Regions from separate parts of the Desulfofarcimen acetoxidans DSM 771 genome, predicted to be linked through region 1. Evidence: riboswitches for the same ligand, from Rfam matches in the RefSeq annotation. Region 1 holds a riboswitch; the other holds the start of a gene.

Region 1 (8,108 bases):
GTACTGATGATTGGTTTCTCAAAGAACCGCTTCACCAATTGTTTGATTTCCGCTGTGACCGTTGCAGGCTGTTATCAAATTTTGCATAAAATAGTTGTTGACAATTAAATAGCGGTATCCGGTATTTAAGTTTTAAGTTATACTTATGACGAGTGGGGAAATATACTTTCCAAGCAGGAACAGGTGTCAAATCCGTTGAAATATGCAGGGGGGTATTATATGACGAAAGCGGGTTGTATTGTCCTTAACGTATTTATTGCTGATGATGGCAATCCGGGAGACGTGCGCAATAAGGATTGCGGTAAAAAGCACAACCTATACATTCAGAGGGGGAGCGGAAATGATTCGTAAGCAGACATATATTAAATCTCACCAAGAGGTGCTTTTAAAAAATAAAGCCAAGGCATTAGGATTGACGGAAGCAGAATTGATTCGGTGTGCTATTGATGAGCATCTAAAAACCAAATTTGCAATTCATAAAGATACTTCGGCCTGGGAGACTGAAAAACAATTTATTATAAGCAGAATGAAAGAGGAAAATTATTCGTTACAACGAGGTTGGCGGCGGGAGGAACTCTATGGACTCTAGAGTGTTTGTAGATACTAACGTTTTGGTTCACAAATCCTTTTGACGGGGATTTTAAAGTAACTCAAATCAAACTGTAAAAAGAAAAATATGTGCAATATCCTACGTAAATGGGCTATTAATGAATGCAATAAGCATGAAAATAGTCTATATATACATAAAAAACGACATAATACGCGCAAAATTAGGCATTATTTACCAAAGATATTGCCTAATTTTGTTTTTAGTGGTATGTTAATTAAATAGTTGCAAAATAATATTTTCTGCTCAGGTGCTTTGATTCTATCAAGGCTTAAAAGGGAACCGGGTGAAAATCCCGGACGGTTCGGCCACTGTGAATGGTTAGCTGCTTCCAAAATGCCACTGTGCTGCTCCGGCGCTTAAAAATTGAGTGCCTAATCAGGATGGGAAGGCGGGAGATGAGCAATGATCCATAAGTCAGGAGACCTGCCCGAGCGGAACAGCATATATTAAACCTTCCGTGAAAAGGTGAAGTGCTGGAGTGGGTTTACTCTCTGTATGCCAGGTATTTGCGGGCTGTATCAGGCGGCATTAAATTGTTTAAAACCCCGGCTTCTGCGGAAGTCGGGGTTTTTTGTGCTCTAGGAAATCATAATTTCCGACGAGTACAGGTGCCTATGGTTGCCAAGAAAGTTGCTTAAATCGGCTTTCTTGGTGGATGGCAGGTTACGCCAAATATTTAAAGAAAGGGGGGATTAAGCAGAGCAGTCTTGAAAAAAGGTGTTATCTGACAGCTAACAGTTTGCAGAGGTATTTACCGTTATAAGGTATGGTGGTGAAAATTAAAGAAAGGAGCAGCCCATGAAAAAACTAAGAGGATTAAAAATAATAAACATAATATTAGTCCTGCTCATGATGCTCAGCATAGTTAATCCCGCTCTGGCGACAGGATTAACTGTCAATCCCGATCAGCCGGCGTATAGTGGAGGAGAAAAAGCCGCAGTTGCAGCATCTGTTTATGACGACGCTACGAATGCAGGTGGCGGCACAGACGGGAATTCCGACGCTAAAAGCGAGGAAAACCATGAAATTGCGGAGGATAATGACTCCGCCGGTGTCACCGAGCCCCAAAACAGCTCTGACCAAACTGTGAGCAGCTTGGTTTATCCTGCCAATGACACCGAAAAGCAGGCTGCAAGCCTGGCTGTTGAACTCAATGATGTTAATCCGGACCTGGGAACAGTTAAAGTTCGGGTAGTGGATAACGTACAAAGACTGGCAGGAGATTTGGCAAACATTTCTTCCGATTACCGGGAACCCTTTGGTGAAATATTGCCGTTGACAGAAGTCGAGATTACCGAGGGGCTTACTATGCGAGGGGCCTTGGAAAAGGCTCTGGCTACAAAAAGTATAACGGTTTATGGCGCGGTAGATTATGTAAGTGGGATTGGTCCTGTTACATCTGCCGACGGAAGCAGAAAAGTTGCCAAGCTTTCCGAGTTTGACAGTGGCAGCCAGAGTGGCTGGATGGTCACACTAAATGATTGGTTTATCAATGCGGGGGCCAATACCTTTACAGTTAAGGACGGCGATGTGGTAGAATTCTGCTACACATGCAATCTGGGGGCTGACCTTGGCTCCGGCTTTAACAACCCGGATACATCCTTAAAAGCCCTTTCCGTTAATAAAGGAGTCCTTAACCCGGTATTTGCGCCCGGAACCAAAGAATATATATTAACTCTGCCTGCAGCAACACAAATAATGGTTACTCCTACCGCTGCAAACAAAAACAATAAGGTAACAATTCAGTCGGGAGACGTAACCTATCGCAGTACAGATGAAATTGCCGTTGCAGATGAACAAGTAATCACTGTTAAATGCGGTCAGAACACCTATAAAATAACCGTAGCTGTCTCAAATAATGACCAGAGCAGTGCCGACGCGGTCAATGATTTAATTGAGGCACGTTTACCCAGTATGATATTGCCACAAGCAACGGCATTCAAATCGAATTAACCGGTGCCGGAGATTGTACGCTATCCGACGGTCATATTGATGAAAATTGGTTTGGCAACGGTTTATACAGTGAAACGCCGGTCGGTGACGCACCCCCGGTCACAGGTGCCGGCCAGACAGATCACAGGTTCTCTTCATTGCCGGATATTCGTTTTACGGTTAAAGAAAATGCGGAATATCAACCCCAATTGTTGGCGGTAAATGTTGAAAACACGGAGGAAATCTGGCCCGGAGATGAAGTGAATATTACCGTTCCAGATCTTGATATTGCGACACTGGTTGTAAACCATACTACCATTGACCAGTCGAATATAGTCGATTTGCTAGACTCTTACACAAGTTTTGTTACCGACATTCCCGGACTGGATACTGTTAAATCGGAAAATGTTAAAGCCATTGGAGACTTAGAAAAGCTAAAAACAATCAGGTTTGTTGTGCCGGAGAATACAATACCTGGTACTTATACGATAAAAGGCGGCTATGTCTGGGTCAAATACGGACCTACCTGGTGGATGAAGCAAAAAAACTATTTTACAACAAAGATATCTGACATTACCATTGAAGTAAAAGAACCGGATACTGATGGTCAACATGGTTCCGTAGTTATTAACAATGCAGTACTCAAAAATAGGCTGGCCCTTACTGCAGGTAAGGAAGACGGCTACGAAAAAGACTTGACCGTTAGGGATCTGGAAGCCATTACCGGTGCAGTGAATTTATCCGACGCAGGCATCACCGATGGGGACATGGCTGTTATGCAGTATTTAAAGGGTGTTTCCTCTGTCAACCTGTCCGGTAACACAGATATTACGACGGCAACGGTGAAAAAAGTGACTTTTGATTGGACTACGGCCAAAAGCCTGGACTTCAGCGGCTGCACCGGTGTTACGGAAATAGCGGCGCAGGCTTTTGAAGAATGCAACAATTTAACGGCTATCATCCTGCCCGAGGGTACTGCAAGTATCGGAGATAAATGTTTTCGTTCATGTAAAGAATTAATATACGTTAGCCTTCCTGATACGGTGACAAGCATAGGGGCACAAAGCTTTATCGGTTGCACCAAACTGGCCAGCATTAGATTATCGAAAAACTTGCAAAGTATTGGAGATGAAAGTTTTGAAGGCTGTTATGCCCTTAAGGACATTGCTTTGCCGGATAGTATGACCGCTTTAGGCAAAGGAATTTTTTATGGCGTTATTTATCTTGAAAGTATCAAATTGCCGGAAAATTTGCAAAGTATCGGCCAGGATTGTTTCCGAGGCTGTAATTCCCTTTCTGACATTATCCTGCCGGATACTCTGACAACTTTGGGTGCAAACAGCCTAAGCTTTTGTTATAAGTTAAGATATCTTAAATTGCCGAACAGTTTGCAAAGTATTGGTGATGGATGTTTTAGTGGTGACTCTCTTGCTATACTTGATTTTCGTCAAACAAATTTTACAAATGTGGATACTAAATGGGGAATTCCGACTTCCGCCATTGTGCTTTTGGGAACAGATGCGCAATTTTCTCCTCTAACCGGGTCTGTTAAGCTTGGTGAGGAAACTTTAGCCATTAACCATATCATACCTCCGGATAAAACGGTGATCTGGGGCAGCAGCGACAATACTGTAGCCACAGTTGAAAACGGTGTGGTGACAGGGGTGCAAGCCGGTACCGCATTTATTTATGCGACAACCGCTGATAATACCTACAGCGGCTGCTGCCAGGTGACGGTTACGGATAGCGGCGGAGTGGTATTGCAGGAATTATCCTTATCCGGAATCACATTAAATGAAACTTTTGACCCCACAAAATATATTTATACCGCCGAAATAGCGGGGGACGTCAGAAGCACCACCGTTATTGCCAGGGCAGCAGATACTGGTTCAATCCTGACAATAAACAATGAGGTTGTGGAGGACGGCACTCCTTCAGGAGCTATTGCTTTAAAAGCGGGTGTCAACACAATTCAGATTAAAGTAGCATCGGCAGACGGAACCGTAATCAAAAATTATACCGTCAACATCACCATGAAAGCGGTTTCTATAGGGGATGGCTATGTAGCCGTCGGTAACTCGGTGCTCCAGGAAAAACTGGCAGTTGCCGCTGGGAAAGAAAGCGGCTACACAGGTAAACTGACATTTGTTGAGCTTGCCGCTGTTACGGGAAGCATAGACCTGTCCAACGCAGGCATTACCAACGATGACATGGCTGTGATGAAATATCTGCAAGGTGTTTCCGCTATCAATCTATCCGGCAACACTGCCATTACCTCTGCCACGGTTAAAAAAGACACCTTTGACTGGAGAACCCCAAAAAGTCTGGACTTCAGCGGCTGCACAGGTATTACCTCCATCGGCACAAATTTCCGGGAATGCTCCAACCTTACAGGGATAATGTTGCCGAATACGGTGAAAAAGGTAGATAATTATGCATTTTATATGTGCACGGGACTTGTTGACATAGGCTTACCTGAGGGAATTACAAGTATCGGGGACTCTGCCTTTGTTGGTTGCAGTGCCCTTATCCAAATTGATTTGCCGGACAGCGTCACCGGTCTGGGAGGCAATTGCTTCGCTCTCGCAGGGTTTCAAGAAATACCTGTGCTTCCCTCCGGGATCACAGCACTTCCTAATGGTTGTTTCGCAGAATGTGCGAAATTGACCTGTGCTGCCATTCCGGATCATGTGATTTCAATTGGCAGCAACTGTTTCAATAAATGTACGGCATTAAATTATGTTGTTTTCCAAAATAATGGGATTGCAATAGCCAGTAATTGTTTTAATAATTGTACGTCTCTTGCTATTCTGGACTTGCGCAAAACAAATTTTACCAGTGTGAATGCCGCTTGGAAAGTGCCAGGCACAACTGCGGTACTTTTTCCGGGATTAGATGCCGGATTGCCTGAGTCGGCAAATATAAAGCTGGGAGAAGAGACAGTGACTATCGCCCACAGCATACCGCAGGATAAAAATGTAGTGTGGGTCAGCAGTGATACGGGAATCGCCACAGTTTCAAACGGGGTGGTGGCAGGTACTAAGTCCGGTACCGCCATTATCTGCGCGAAAACAGATGACAACAGTTACAGCGGTATTTGCAGGGTAACGGTTGCTGATACGGATAATGCCAGATTACAGGAATTAGTCCTATCAGGCATTACCTTGAAGGAAGCTTTTGACCCGTCAGTTATTTTTTATACTGCCGAAACAGGGTGTCATCTTACCGGTACCACTGTCAATGTCAGGGCGGCAGACGCGGGCTCGGCTATAAAAATCAACAACCAGATGTTAACGGACGGTGTATCTTCAGCTTTTATTCCATTAGCGCTGGGTGCCAATACAATTCTGGTGAAAGTGACCACACCGGATGGGACGGTTACAAAAACCTATACTATTACTGTCACCATGAAAGTTGTTTTTGAAGGGGATGGTTTTGTCGCCATTAACAATTCCGCTTTCAAAAGTAAGCTGGCTATCGCGGCGGGTAAAGAAAGTGGCTACAGCGGTAATTTGACACTGACAGAGCTGGCTGCCATTACGGGTACTATTGACTTGTCCAATGCAAGCATTAACAATGAGGATATGGCTGTGATGAAATACTTAAAAAGTGTTTCTGCCATTAATCTGAGTGGAAATACCGTTATTACTTCCGCTGTTGTTAATGGAAGCATCTTTGATTGGACAGTGCCCAAAAGTTTGAATTTCAGCAATTGTACAGGTATTAACGGAATAACTGCAAATGCCTTTAAGGACTGCTCCAAGTTGACGGGGATAGTTTTGCCGGATACGGTGGCGAGCCTGGGGGACAACAGTTTTTACGGTTGCAAAGCTCTTACCGGAATAAATATACCGGAGGGAGTTAACGTTATTGGCCGGGCATGTTTTAGTGCTTGTACCGGTCTTACGTCTATTACATTACCCAGTAGTGTCAATAGTCTTGGCAACAGTGTTTTTTTAGGGTGTACTGGTTTAACAGAGGCCGACTTCAGTGGGATAGCTACAACCACTCTTAGTCCAAATATCTTCCAAGGCTGTACCGGTATTACGGATCTAACAAAAATAAAGCTTCCCCAGGGGATAACCGGTTTGCCTGATTATTTCTTTAGCGGTTGTACCGGAATAAAGAAAATTGAGCTGCCAGACAGCATTAACAGCCTTGGTAACGGCGTTTTTCAGGAATGCACTAGTATTACAGAAATAGATCTTACGGGAATGAGTGTTTTGGGATTATCTTTGCTGCAAAATTGCATAAACCTTAAAACAGTAAAATTGCCTCAGGGAATGACCAGTTTGCCCGCCAGTTTCTTTAAAGACTGCACTGGTTTAAATTCCATTGAACTTCCGGATAGTATAACCAGCATGGACAACAGTTGTTTTTATGGTTGTACCGGATTAAGCTCCGTTGTGCTTCCAGACAGTATAATTAGCATGGACAGCAGTTGTTTTTATGGTTGTACCAGATTAAGCTCTGTTGTGCTCCCAGACAGTATAACCAGCATAGGCAACAGTTGTTTTTACGGCTGCATAGGATTAAGCTCTATTGAGCTTCCGGAAAGCATAACTAGTCTTGGTAAAAATTGTTTTCAGAATGCCGGATTAACCTATCTTGACGTTCCAAGCAGTGTGACAAGCATAGGCAGCAGCTGTTTCAATATTGTCACGCTTACCGTTCTGAATTTGCGTACCACAGGTTTCACAAGTGTAGATGCCGGTTGGAAAGTACCCGCCGCGGCAACAGTTCTCTTGCCGGGAGCAGATGCAGGTTTGTCTTCCGGGTCGGGGATAATTAAACCCGGTGATACTTTAACCCTTACTCATGGCATCCCGAGCGGGAAAACAGTAGTTTGGGTTAGCAGCAATCCTGCCGTTGCCACCGTGGCAGAGGGTGTGGTGACGGGTATGGCCAAAGGTACCGCCGTTATCGCCGTAAAAGCCGGTGACGATAGTTACAGCGGTGTTTGCCGGATTACGGTCGCCGATTCTGCTGCGGATCCCGTTGCTGCGGTAATAGAAATGATTGAGGCATTGCCTGCTTCCGACAACATCACCCTGGCTGACAAAGTCAGTGTGGAAGCAGCCCGCACAGCCTATAACGCTCTTACAGAAGCGCAGCAAGGAATGGTTGTCAACCTGGCCAAGCTGACCGAGTCGGAAACAAGAATTGCTCAGCTTATGGAAGATGAAACCGACTGTGATCTGAACAGTGACGGCAGCGTGGATGTGCTGGACATGATTCTGGTGGGCCAGCATATTGGCGAGAGCGGTACCCCCGGTTGGTGCAGCTTTGATATTAACCAGGACGGCCAGGTGAATTTATTGGACATGGTCCTGGCCGGCCAGAATTTTACGATATAAAGTGTTCGCTGTGCAACCCCCGCATATTCTGCGGGGTTGTTGTTCTTTAGTGAAATTTACCAAAACTATTGTCAAATTCTGATTATTGTGATATTTTAGACAAAATAACTGTGTGTTTTTTGTTCAGGCCGCTTTGTATTAGCAGGGCTTAGCTGTTGCATCTTAGCCTCTTCGGGTTCTCTTTTAACTGATTATATGATATAATATGA
Region 2 (8,108 bases), 1.6 Mb from region 1:
GGGTTTTTTATCTTTGCTGCCATTTAAATTGCATGTGATTTCTTCATCCGCAAACCCGCATCTGCTAATCATTACTGCCTTCTCAGAAAGTCCATGGCGGTTAAGATGACCGACGATTTGATCATAATTTTTATATACTCTCATCATTACGATACTATCAGAACAGGAAAGCACCTTCTCTATTTTTTCATCTGCCAGCGTGGCAGGGACAATACTGAGGACGTCATTGTCCTCGGCCAGAGGAATACCCAGACGACTGGCAGCCGCGCAAAAGGAAGGTACACCTGGTATAGTTTCTATTTTTAAGCCCTTGCCATTTAATAGTTTGAAAATATAAAAATAAGTGCTGTATAACATGGGATCGCCAAGAGTGAGAAAGGCTACATTTTTTCCTTCATTGAGAAAAGATATAATGATGTTCTTATTGTGTTCCCAAGCGGCGGCCAAAACATCCGGATCGAAAACCATAGGAAAGACCAGCTCCAATATATGAGCGTCTTGCCGGATAAAGGAGCGAGCGATAAAGAGGGCAGTGCTGCCTTTCTTTTTCTCGGTGCGGGGGGCAATGACCACATCTGCCTCCCGAAGTATTTTCACTGCCTTAAGTGTAATCAATTCTGGTTCTCCCGGTCCAACTCCAACACCGTAAAATGTACCTTGCATAATGTCCTCCATGTAGAAATATTTTTTGTTTTAAACAGTCTTAAAGTAATCCGGATATAAAACTCGCCCAATTTCTGCGATACCATCCAATAACCGCATGGTGGGACGTGATACCAGTGCCTCTGGCACCAAGAAAACCTGGTGGTTTTGTATTGCCTTGATGGCCTGGTAACCGGGTCGCAGATATATTTCTTCTTCTCTGGTCTTGTTCATTTCACCTTTTTGCACAAGGTATACATCAATGTCCCTAGCTTTGGCCAGAAGCCTTTCCTGACCATATGAGGCAATGGTGCTGCCCGGTCTCACCGCTTTAGCATCAATCGCCACATTAATGGCCCCGGCCTTTTCCAAAATAAAAGCGGCGATTGAGTCCGGAGTGCAGGTTGTTATGTCCTTAGTTGTCTCAAAGAACACTTTCTTTCGCTCTTGCTGGGGTATTTTGGCCACCACGTCCCCAATTTTCTTTAATTGGCTGTTAAATTGATCTACCAGTTCGCCGGCTTCTTTTTCCTTTCCTGTTAGTTTGCCTAGTTTTTTCAGGTACTGAAGAAATTGATCAACATTCTCCGGGTACAGGACCGCAACGGGAATACCCGCGGTTTCCAATTTATTTACAAAATCCGGATAATTGTTGGCAATAAAAGTTCTGATAAGCACCAGGTCCGGCTTGGCTGCAATGAGCTTTTCAGCGTCTTCCCGGTAGCTGAAGGACTGTTTTTTCAGAGCAGAGGGCGGGAAGGACTCGCTGTCGGAAACCCCAATAATTTCATCATTTAGCCCCAGAGAATAAAGGTTTTCCGTATGCCCGGTGTAAAGTGATATAATTCTCTTCGCCGGTTCTTTTAGCTTTACTTCCTTACCCAAATCGTCTACCACCATAATATTGTCGGGTGTTGACGCGGGCTTGGTTTGGGCGCATCCGGCCAGTATGGTAATTATGAAGATTACTAGAAAAACAGAAATAATTTTGGATTGCTTATTCATGATACTTCTCCTTTTATTCCAGATCGGGAAGCAGTGTCAGATTATACTTGCCGGTAACCGCATGTTTCTTTATTTCTACCTGAACATGGAAAACCTTATTTATCATTTCTTCGTTAAAAACAAGGTTTGCCGGACCCTCGCAAATCACTCGGCCTTTATCCATGTATACTAAATATTCGCAAAACATGCCGGCAAAGTTTAAATCATGCAGTACGGCGATTACCGTAACTGCCTTTTCCGTATTTAGTTTCTTAATTAGTTTAAGCAACTCCAATTTGTGGGAAATATCCAGATTAGATGTAGCTTCGTCCAGGAACAATACTTGTGGGGTTTGAGCCAGAGCACGGGCCAGGAGCACCCGTTGTCTCTCTCCGCCGCTTAAGCTGGTAATGGCTTTTTGTGCGTGTTCTAAAACACTGCAATGTTCCATACAATTGTATACAATCTCCAGGTCTTTGTGAGAAAGCCTGCCCATGCGTCCCAGATGAGGTTTTCGCCCCATCATTACAACTTCCAGCACAGAAAAGGGAAAGTTAATTGAGCAGTTTTGTGGCACGACGGCGAAACTGCGGGCTATGTGCCGGCGGCTGCAGGAACTCAATTCCTTGCCGTTCCAGGTGATATGGCCGGAGGAAGGCTTCAGCACACCACACATAATATTGATCAAGGTTGTTTTGCCGCTGCCGTTAGGCCCGAGAATGCCGTAAAAACCTCCCTCACGAATATCAAGGCTGACTTCCTGAAGTGCGGTGTACTTTCCATAACACAGGGTCAGGCTGTCAGTTTTTATCAGAACCCCTTGTTTCAAAGTTCCTCCTAATACATTTGTTTTTTTGTTTTAATTTTAAAAATATAACAGAAAAACGGGCCACCCAGCAGGGTGGTCAGAACACCCACCGGAATCTCCGCAGTCAGCAGGTTTCTGGCGATGGTATCCGCTCCGCTAAGAAGAAGCGCCCCTCCCAGCGCTGATGCGGGGATCAGTATTCTGTGATCCGGCCCCACAATCATGCGCATCAGGTGAGGGACGATTAACCCTACAAAGCCGATTATTCCGGAAATCGAAACACAGGCCGCGGTAATCATGGAAGAAGTAATCAGGAGAATAGTAATGACCTTTCCGTCATCAATACCCAGTTGCCTGGCGGAGCTGACTCCCAGACTCAAGATGTTCAGATCATCTGCGTAATAATAACAGATTAGTAATCCGGCTGCGACAGGGGGCAGGCACAATAATACATGATGCCAGCCCCTGGAAGCAAAGCTCCCCATCAGCCAGAATACAATCGACCCGACTCCTTCGCCGGCCATGCTTTTTAAGAAGCTGACAGCTGCGGACAGTATGGCGCTGACAATAACCCCCGAGAGGATCAGGTTGGTTACTGCCAGTGTGCCGTTAACCAGGGCGAGGCTGTACACGGCTCCCAGAGCAACAATAGCCCCTGCAAAAGCAAAAAGGGGCACGGTCAGCATAGCTAAACTTCCGGGAAGGAAAATGCCGAAAAATATGGCCAGCGCAGCCCCGAAAGCCGCGCCGGTGGATACACCGAGGGTATAGGGATCAGCCAGAGGGTTTACCAGGAGACCTTGTAGGACTGCCCCGGCAGTAGCCAGCCCGGCTCCCACCAGAACAGCCGATAATATTCTGGGCAACCTGATATCCAGTATTACTGCCCGGTGAATATCGTCCAAGCCGGCAACTGTCTTGCTGTCAGCCGACAAAAGAGAAAAAATGATTCTGGTTATCTCCCAAGGGGGTATTTTGATAACGCCCAGGCCGGTAAAGATAAGGCAGCCGGTGACCAGGAAAATAACCAGTATAATCAGCACCAGAAATCTTCGTTTTTCTTTTTTTCTGTGAGACAGAATTAATTCATGCTGCATTTTGACCTTTCACTTACTTGATAATTATATTAATATATAAATTCACATCTCAATTAATTGAGATTTCGGATACTTGCATAATCAAGGGATGTATAAATAATTCTATTTTTCTTCACCGGCAGGCTTTGAATTAAGTTCATTCATCGCTTGTTTTATACGATTCATGTAAATGTTTTGAATCTCCTTATTTTCGCCAAGACCGTGAAGATAGCTATCCACTGCAAAACCTTCGGCTTTCAGCTGGCTCGTATGCGAATCTTTCTCTTCACCTGCCATGTCGTTATTGGCATGGTCGCCGGCTACAAGCATAAACGGAATCAAAGTAATTTTTTTGATATTATTAGCTTTTAATTGCGGAATTACTTCCTCCAGCGTCGGCGTTCCTTCCACCGTATATACATAGGTGTTTTTAAAGCCCAGCTCGTTTATTGTGTGCTGCAGTACTGTATAATAGGCATTGGCCGGATGAGGCGTTCCGTGTGCCAGCACGAGAAGCGCTTCATCGTTTTTCATTGAAGACGGTAATTGTGTTTTTAGTGCTTCCAGTGCAGTGATAAAATCATTTGGCTCGTTTTCTTGTCCCATATAGTACAAGAGGGGAAGACCGCACGAGATCTTTTTAAAAGAATTGTCGTTTTTGTATTGGTCTACCACTTTTTTAATGTAATCGTATTCCACGCCTGGAATTATATTCAACATTTGCACCACAACAGTAGTATAGCCGTCATTTTTTAATTTTTGTAAGGCTTGCTCCGGTGTATCTACCTCAATTCCATCGCGTTCTTTCAAGACTTTAATAATCGTATGGGAACTGAAAGCTCGTCTAACATCCCAGCCTTTAAATTCTTCTTTAGCTCTGTTCTCCACCGCTTCAATTGTAAGCTTGCGGGTATCTTCATAAGTGGTTCCGAAGCTAACGATCAAAATGGCTTTTTTCTCGGTTTCCGGGTTAGTGTTTTGTGCGGTAGGATTTTGTTTGCCTGTATTGCTGCACCCCATCAGTAAAAATAATACAAGTATTACGCTGCTCAAACTAATGGCCCGTTTCATAAATAGATCCTCCTTCTGAATGTTAGTTAGTAAGTCAGTCAGTTTATTCAGATTCTAAGGAGGAAGTATTGATATTATTAGATACAAGTCCAACACCCCCTTATCCACGCAAGGCCTAACGTTGGGGAAAACAGGCAGGTTTCCTGGCTCCGGGTCATTGCTGCCTTACGCCTTCCCAGGTCAATACCCAGTGACATAAGATTGGAACATTCCTTTTCAGAATAAGTGGCAAGCAATTTTGCCGGTTCCAAATGGATTGTTCCCTTTTCCTTTTGTAAGGCAGCTCACCGTTACAGTGGCGGGACCGCGCCGGACTCGCACCGGCTTCCCTTTTAACCCCTGTCCCTCGGGAAGGGGCACCTGTTTTCCAAATTAAAAACAAAAACCTTAGCTCTCCCGAGGGGTGCTAAGGTTTTAGCGTCTGATGAATACAGAAATCTAAGACCGCACACTTTTCCCCGGAAAGCGTTTTGGATAATGCCAGCCAGGTCTCCTGACTTATGGGAAATAGCGCCATACTCCGCCTTCCCGGGAATATTCCCAGTGGCTTATCGGGAGTTGGCTGCCCATTTACAGTGGCCGGACCGTCCAGGATTCTCACCTGGTTCCCTGTGCCTTTCCTAAAAGGCAACTGGCATTAGACTGATTGAGTGATTTAATTCATGGTAAAGTTATATCATAAATCAAATATTGTGTCCATACTTCCGGATAATCTATGTCGAGAATCTATATTATTAAATCAAATATGCTCTTCTGACAAATGATCTTTTTATGGTATATACAACACAGCCATAACGTGATATTATGAATAATCAAAAAATAATTAGGAATATAAATTCATAACCGGAGCAGGGAGCTTTATCTGAATGATAAAGCTTAAAAGAGAAGCCGGTGCGAGTCCGGCGCGGTCCCGCCACTGTAATGGGTAGGAGCCTCACACTATGTCACTGGGACAGGATATTCCCGGGAAGACGTGAGGTTTACGATGATCCTAAGCCAGGAAAACTGCCTTGTTCTTTATTGCCACATATCTACGTGTGATAGGAGGTGGTTTTTAATGTTTATGCCATTTTTGCCGGCATCGCCATAAAATCCCGATTCACTTGTGGATCGGGATTTTTATTTTTGTATTGGTTGCAATTAAGTTTAAAATTATTTGTTTTATTAAATATTGCTAATTTTAGAGATAATTAAAGATGTTGCGAACTTGTTATGGGAAAGGTGGATATTAGATAATGAGGAGAAAAAACACAAAATTACAATTCATAACGTTATCAGTAATGATATTTTTTATCCTGAACATTATTCAGTTTTCCGGATTAACCAGCCAGTCAGCAAACGGGCAAGAGGCTGTATATACTTCTGCTGAAATGGCGGCAAAAGCAGTTGATTTTATTAACGATAAGTATAAGGCGGGAGAGAAAATTGATGGCTATACCGCTTATGTGCTGGCTATGGCCGGGCAGGATTTGTCAAGTGAGAAATGGAGCATAAACGGCACTAGTTTAAGAAGTGAAATCGAAAACTTAGCCGACTTAATGGGAAATAATGTTAATTTAATAAATTATGTTTGCTTAACCCAGAATAATGACGGCAGTTTCGGCCCTTATGCCAATGAATATGGGACAAAGGTGCCGCTGCAGGCTTTGTCGACAGTTAAAGAAGACATTACTGTCGGCAGCGATGTTTACAATCAGGTGCAGAGTGCCATTGATAATGCTGTAAACTTTTTTAAGACAAAATATCAAAACGGCGGCATGACCTATGATGTAAACGGTTGGAGTTTCGATTACCGCTGTGTTGAGGCACTGGCAAAATCGGGGGAGGACCTGTCAGTGGGCGGTTGGGTCTATAATGGTGTATCCCTCAAAGACAGCATAATGCTTTCTGCCAATAGTACGGCGCGGTCCATTAAAAAGGATTCATCTGTACAGGACGCTGTGTATCTGTCCAAAGAACTTACGGCTCTTTATGCTGTTGACAAAGCTTCAACCGACATTGATGTTCTGGCCGGTGCGATTACAGCCAAACAAAATGGTGACGGCAGTTTCGGGACAAATATGTTTGACCATATTATGGTTCTGAATGCTCTCGGAAAAGCTGGAGCAATCAGTAATATTGACCAGACAAAGGCATTTAATTTTATTGATAATTTGAAAGAAATTCATAAGAACTCCTGGGGTCAAGACGCCGGTGTAGCCTGGGGCTCACAGTACACAAGCGGTTTTGAAGAGTCTGATACCACTGCCCAGGTTATTACGGCACTCAGTTATTTTTCTGAGGCGAAGAACGAAGGCAGCGATGTTTATAAGACTATACAGGGTGGTCTTACCTATCTTAACGACGTGCAAGATGCTGACACGGCGGCCATAGTCCGTATAGAAGGTGACAGCACCTTTTCCTCTGCTGAAACACTGCTGGCACTCAAGTCACTGGGATATACTTTTGACCAGTATACAGGGACTGCTTCAAAATGGGTGAAAAATTCCCGGACGAAAACTATAACTCAGTGCATAAAGGCAGTGAACAAATGGGGTGACGCCGGACGCCTGGACAGGCTGATTAGACTTTTGGCAGACCGGCAAAAAGCAGAGGATCCGGGTAAAGGTTCTTTTGAAAACAGCGTATACAGCGATATGTGGGCTTATTTAGCCCTTGGTGAAGCCGGAAAGCTTGACGGGCTTAACACCGGCGATGCTAAAACGTATATTTTATCTAAGCAGGATACTTCCGGTTCCTGGGGAGAAATCTTTGATCAATACTACCCTGATTTCCTTTCCACAGCACAGGCTATCCGGTCGCTCAGCTATCTGCCGGAAGCCGGTGAGGCAGATGTTCAGGCAGCAATAAATAAAGGTCTGAATTATCTGAAAACCCTTCAGCGGGATGACGGCAGCGTTAGCGCAAAAGATGATGACCCTGCTGTAGATAATTCTGAGCTAATCATAACTTTAAATAGATTGAATATAGATCCACAAGGTGCTGAATGGACAAAAACTGTTGATGGCAAAAAATTTACTCCGGTATCTTATCTGATGAATAACACAATGAATGCCGATGGCAGCTTTGGCGCATCTAAAAATGTTTTTGGAGCCACTGAAGCACTTTATGCATATTTAATTCAGGACGGTACCGGTAACCCTGGCGGAGACGGTCCAGGAGGCGGCTCGTCTGAGAACCGGTGCAGTGTTAATATCGCGATAGTGGGAAAGGACGACGAAATTATTTACAGACCGGGCAGTGTTATCCTGGATAAAACTTCAAAATGGGGTATTACTGCTATGGGCGCACTCCATGCCACAGGTTTGAGCTATGTAGGCGACAGCAGTTTTGTTAAGAGCATTGATGGGCTGGCTAACAGCGGCATGAACGGGTGGATGTACAGTGTTAACGGGGTTGTGCCTATGACTACTGCTTCTGATAAAGTGGTTAAAGAGGGGGATAGGGTAATCTGGTGGTATAGTACGGATATGAATTCATCAGGACCTAGTTGGGACAGTCTCTTAAAAGGATCTGCAGGTGCCGGG

Evidence for each region. Region 1 has a riboswitch for cobalamin ahead of DTOX_RS09790 (DUF4430 domain-containing protein). Riboswitches for the same ligand answer to the same signal wherever they lie in the genome.
Region 2: it holds a riboswitch for cobalamin, as region 1 does, so the genes downstream of both, DTOX_RS02750 (S-layer homology domain-containing protein) here and DTOX_RS09790 (DUF4430 domain-containing protein) in region 1, are expected to answer to the same signal.

What each region holds. Positions count from the first base shown of each region.
Region 1 is NC_013216.1:2,142,613-2,150,720, forward strand. Features, by position in the region: gene DTOX_RS09780 (Zn-ribbon-containing protein) at 1-89, shown strand, start outside; gene DTOX_RS24800 (hypothetical protein) at 220-351, shown strand; gene DTOX_RS09785 (hypothetical protein) at 341-589, shown strand; cobalamin riboswitch at 839-1,055, shown strand; gene DTOX_RS09790 (DUF4430 domain-containing protein) at 1,409-2,563, shown strand; gene DTOX_RS09795 (leucine-rich repeat protein) at 2,701-7,899, shown strand.
Region 2 is NC_013216.1:569,119-577,226, forward strand. Features, by position in the region: gene cobI (precorrin-2 C(20)-methyltransferase) at 1-663, opposite strand, end outside; gene DTOX_RS02725 (ABC transporter substrate-binding protein) at 694-1,647, opposite strand; gene DTOX_RS02730 (ABC transporter ATP-binding protein) at 1,661-2,455, opposite strand; gene DTOX_RS02735 (FecCD family ABC transporter permease) at 2,464-3,531, opposite strand; gene DTOX_RS02740 (sirohydrochlorin cobaltochelatase) at 3,634-4,581, opposite strand; cobalamin riboswitch at 4,698-4,960, opposite strand; cobalamin riboswitch at 5,048-5,231, opposite strand; cobalamin riboswitch at 5,416-5,608, shown strand; gene DTOX_RS02750 (S-layer homology domain-containing protein) at 5,817-8,108, shown strand, end outside.